2 regions of the Streptomyces boetiae genome follow, and region 1 is predicted to be linked to the other one. Evidence: riboswitches for the same ligand, from Rfam matches in the RefSeq annotation. Region 1 holds a riboswitch; the other holds the start of a gene.
The links. Region 1 has a riboswitch for cyclic di-AMP ahead of RM780_RS10420 (M23 family metallopeptidase). Riboswitches for the same ligand answer to the same signal wherever they lie in the genome.
Positions count from the first base shown of each region.

Region 2: it holds a riboswitch for cyclic di-AMP, as region 1 does, so the genes downstream of both, RM780_RS20825 (M23 family metallopeptidase) here and RM780_RS10420 (M23 family metallopeptidase) in region 1, are expected to answer to the same signal.

Region 1 is NZ_JAVREN010000011.1:65,528-67,908, forward strand. It holds gene RM780_RS10410 (MFS transporter) at 1-371, opposite strand, end outside; gene RM780_RS10415 (winged helix-turn-helix transcriptional regulator) at 462-977, shown strand; cyclic di-AMP (ydaO/yuaA leader) riboswitch at 1,191-1,361, shown strand; gene RM780_RS10420 (M23 family metallopeptidase) at 1,372-2,381, shown strand, end outside.
Region 2 is NZ_JAVREN010000036.1:20,436-22,816, reverse strand. It holds gene RM780_RS20830 (dipeptidase) at 1-999, shown strand, start outside; cyclic di-AMP (ydaO/yuaA leader) riboswitch at 1,359-1,559, shown strand; gene RM780_RS20825 (M23 family metallopeptidase) at 1,565-2,381, shown strand, end outside.

The DNA.
Region 1 (2,381 bases):
AAGCGGGTGGTGATGATCGACAGCCCTGCCGGGGTCATGAACGCCGCGGACACGCCCGTCACGAAGCGCGCGGCGATCAGCATCCAGCCCTCGGTGGCCAGCCCGCCCAGGCCGGAGAAGAGGAGGAAGACCCCGAGCCAGGTCAGGAACATCCGGCGCCGCCCGAACAGGTCGGCCGCCCGGCCGCCCAGCAGCATGAAGCCGCCGTAGCCGAGGACGTAGGCGCTCATCACCCACTGCAATTCTCCGGTGGCCAGGCCGAGATCGGAACGGATCGACGGGAGGGCCACGTTCAGCATGGCCACGTCGATCCCCTCCAGGAAGATGGCTCCGCAGAGCACGAGCAGCATCCCCCAACCGCGTGCGGACATGACGGCTTCCCCTCAGGTGGTGGCGGCTCTGACGCAGGTCAGAGTTGGTTCCCTCTTGTAACCGACAGCATCATGGGGAACCATTCCCGCATGGAAGAAGGCACTTTGAAGTCCCCCGGGCACATGCGGGATACCGTGACGGCCCCGGCCCCGGCGGCCCCGGCCGGGGAGGACACCGCCGACTGCGTCGCCGACTATCCCTACGACGTCAAGCAGTGGGACGTGCGCGAGGACTGCGAGGTCCGGCAGATCCTGGACCGGATCGCGGACAAGTGGTCCCTGCTGGTCATCGCCCTGCTGGACTGCGAGTCGCTGCGCTTCACGGAGCTGCGCCGCGAGATCGACGGCATCAGCCAGCGCATGCTGACCCGCACCCTGCGCCACCTGGAGCGCGACGGCCTGGTCAGCAGGACCGTGCACCCGACCGTCCCGCCGCGCGTGGACTACGCCCTCACGCCCCTGGGTTCGACCCTGCACGCCACGATCCAGTCGCTCGTCGCCTGGACCGAGCGGCACCAGTCGGAGATCGTCGCGGCGCGCGCCGCCTACGATGCCCGTGAGGCGCGCGAGGCGTACGGTGCGCCCGGGAAAGAACACGAGGGGTGAGCGCGGGATCTCACCGGCATAACAATTGACGCACCGTCAGCTACTCATCCGCAGACAGAAGGTCGCTGTTATGCCCGCTTTGGCGCGCTTGCTGGCTGAAAATCCTGGTCAGCGGGTGCGCTTATTTCCCCCGACCACTTGGAATCGGAGCCGGTCGTCTATTAACGTTCGATAACGCAGCGCGGTCGTCACCGCCGTCGCAAGAGACGGCACCGTGCTCCGTCGCCGAATCCGGCGCGTGCGAAACAACTGCACCAAAGGAACCGGGGAACCACCACGTGGGGTGAATCGGACCGCCGGCTGCCACCCACGGCCGGCCGCTCGTAGGGGACCTTCCTGCTCCGAACCCGTCAGCTAACCCGGTAGGCGAGAGGAAGGAAAGGAGAGCGCCCCCGTGGCGTTGAACCCGCATGCCTCACCTCGTGAGGACGCGTATCCGGCCCCGTACGGACCCTTGGACGGGTACGGCTTCGGGGGCCAGGACCCCGCGCACGGCGGTGCGGCCCGCACGGCCGCCGCCGCGGCCCACCAGGCGGCCCCGGCCTTCCCGGGCTTCTCCGACCTCTCCCGCTTCCCCGGCGCGACCGGCACCGCGACGTTCGCCCAGCCAGCCGCGTTCGCCCAGCCCCAGGCGTTCGGCCGGCCCGACGCGTCGAGCGACGCGCTCACGGACACCGCGAGCTTCGCGCCCTTCGGTCGCACCGCGCCCGCCTCCTACGCGCGTCCCGCCGAGGTCCCGACGGCCCCGGCCGTCTCCGGCCCCTCCGAGGCGGCCGTTCCCGCGGCGCCCGGACTGACGCTCCCCCAGGCCGCGCCGCGGACCGGCGACGAGGCCACCGCCGAGGACCCGGCCACCACCACGCTCGCGGCCGTTCCCGCCCCCGGCTCCTCCTCCGCCTTCGCGGACCTCGCCTCCGCCCCCGACTACTTCGGCCCCTCCGTCTCCGCCGAGGAGCCCTACGCGGAGTGGAACCCCAGCGCCGAATCGATCCGCCCCGTGCGCGGCCGGCACCGCGTCGCCCGCCAGCGCGGCGGCACGATAGCGCGCAGCCGCGCCGTGCTGGGCGTCGGCGTGATGGCCGCGGTCGGCGCCGGCGGCATGGCCACGGCCAACGAGGGCGGCGCGTCCTCCGTTCCCGGCATGGGCGCCGCGGCCGACACCCTGCGAGACGACGTGCCGATGCTCGGCGGCCTGCTCGGCCTGGCCGGCGGCTCCGACGCGGGGGGCTCCGGCGACACCGCGCTGGCCACCGCCCCGCTGAGCGAGGCCGCGCTGCCCGACGCCGACGTGGCCGCCGGCGTCACCGACGCGGGCGAGGCGCTGCGCGCTCGGATTCTCGCCCAGGCCGACCACCAGGACGCCGAGGCGGAGGCCGAGGCCCGCGCCGAGGCCGTGGACGCCGC
Region 2 (2,381 bases), on a different contig from region 1:
CAGTTCTGGTCGGTGTACGTCTCGGTGGCCCACACCGGGGACAGCGCGGTCAGCGCCTGCCTGGAGCAGATCGACGCCGTGCGGATGCTGCACGCCCGCTACCCCGCCGACCTGCGGCCCGCGCTGAGCGCCGAGGACATGGAGCTGGCCCGCGCCGAGGGCCGCATCGCCTCCCTGATGGGCGCCGAGGGCGGCCACACGATCAACAACTCCCTCGCCACGCTCCGGACGTTCCACCGCCTCGGCGTGCGCTACCTGACCCTGACCCACAACGCGACCACCGACTGGGCGGACGCGGCCACCGACGCCCCGCGCCACGACGGCCTGACCGCCTTCGGCGAGGAGGTCGTGCGGGAGATGAACCGCCTGGGCATGCTCGTGGACCTCTCCCACGTCGCCCCGGCCACGATGCGGGACGCGCTGCGGGTCACCGAGGCGCCCGTGCTCTTCTCGCACTCCTCGGCCCGTGCCGTGTGCGACCACCCGCGCAACGTCCCCGACGACGTGCTCGCCGCCCTGCCCGCGAACGGCGGGGTGGCCATGGTCACCTTCGTGCCGCAGTTCGTGCTGCCGGCGGCCGTGGCCTGGTCAGAGCGGGCCGACGACCACCTGCGCGCGCATGGCCACGACCCGCTGGACCGGAGCCCGTCCGCGATGCGGCTGCTGGCGGAGTTCGAGGAGAACGTCCCGCGCCCGCGCGCCACGGTGGCCACGGTCGCGGACCACCTGGACCACATGCGGGCGGTGGCGGGCGTGGACCACCTGGGCATCGGCGGGGACTTCGACGGCACGACCCACCTGCCCGAGGGCCTGGGCGGCGTGGACGGCTACCCCCGGCTGATCGCGGAGCTGCTGCGGCGGCGCTGGTCCGCCGCCGAGGTGGCGCGTCTGACCTGGGGGAACGCGGCCCGGGTGCTCGCGGACGCGGAGGCCGTCGCCCGGGACCTGTCCGCGCGGCGCGGCCCCTCGCTGGCGACCATCGAGCAGCTTGACGGCTGACCGGGGGCGCCCGCCCCCGAAACCGGCACAACGGGCAATCGACCCAAAGGGGTCGGCGGGGCGCGTGGGGTGACCGAGGTCACTCGCGGGCGCGCAACCGGAACGCCCCCGGCCGGGGCCGTTTCCCGCCCTTCCGTTCAACGCCCTTTCCGCGCGCCGCAGTTGAGCCTTTACCCGTAATTGACCGCTGCGCGCAGCGTCACGGTTTCCTCGCTTTGCGTCGCGGAATATTCGTCGCGGTATTTCCGATCATGGAGCGTAGGCCCCGACTTTCTTGTCCCGTCCGAATTCATCGGTTTACGGTGCTCTCCGCGCCGCACCCGCGGCGATCCGCTCCCGGACGCCGAATCCTGTCACCGGCAGCGGAAACGCAGAATTCCGTGTGACAGGAGCGGGGGACCCACTTCCCGCCGGACCCGAATCCCCGGGGCCCGGCTAGGGGTGAAGCCACCGCCGGATCCGGCCCGCGCGTGTCCCTCACGCGTCCGGATTCCGCCGTGGCCGGGCAACTACTCCAGCCCGAACCCGACAGCTCACCTCGCAGGCGTTGGAGAGGAGCACCGCTATGCCCGCTCGCGGACGCCACCGTCGCCCCAGGACCTGGGGCCGCTCCCGCCTGTCCCGCGTCTCCCTCGCCCTCACCGCCGGCGGCGCCGGCGTGGCGTGGCCGCTGATCGCGGCCGGCGGGGCGAGCGCCGCCCAGCCCGCCGCCCAGCCCGCGGAGCGGCCCGCCGCGGCCGTTTCCCTGCCGGTTTCGCTGCCCGCCGCGGCCCCGGCCGCCGCGGTCTCCGGTGCCGCCGAGACCTACCGGGTCGTGTCCGGCGACTCCCTCTACGAGATAGCCGTCGAGCACCGCGTCGAGGGCGGCTGGAAGACCCTCTACACGGCCAACCGCGAGGTCATCGGGGAGGACCCGCGGCTGATCCTCCCGGGCCAGGAGCTGGCCCTGGCCGGAGCCGCCGCGGCCCCGGCCGCCGCCCCGGCCCCGGAGCCCGCCCCGGAGCCCGCCCCCGAGCCGGCCCCGGAGCCCGAGCCGGCCCCGGCGCCCGAGGCGAGCGCGGGCGGCTTCACCGCCCCCGTGGACGCGGCGCCCTCCACCGCCTACCGCCTGGCCGGCTCCTCCTGGTCCTCCGGCTACCACACCGGCGTGGACTTCGCGGTGGGCACCGGCACCCCCGTCGTCTCCATCGGCGTGGGCGAGGTCGTCTCCGCGGGCAACACCGGCGGCGCCTACGGCAACGAGGTCGTCATCCGGCACGCCGACGGCCACTACAGCCAGTACGCCCACCTGTCCTCGGTCTCCGTCTCGGCAGGCCAGGCGGTCTCCGCCGGCACGCAGATCGGCCTGTCCGGCTCCACCGGGAACAGCACAGGGCCGCACC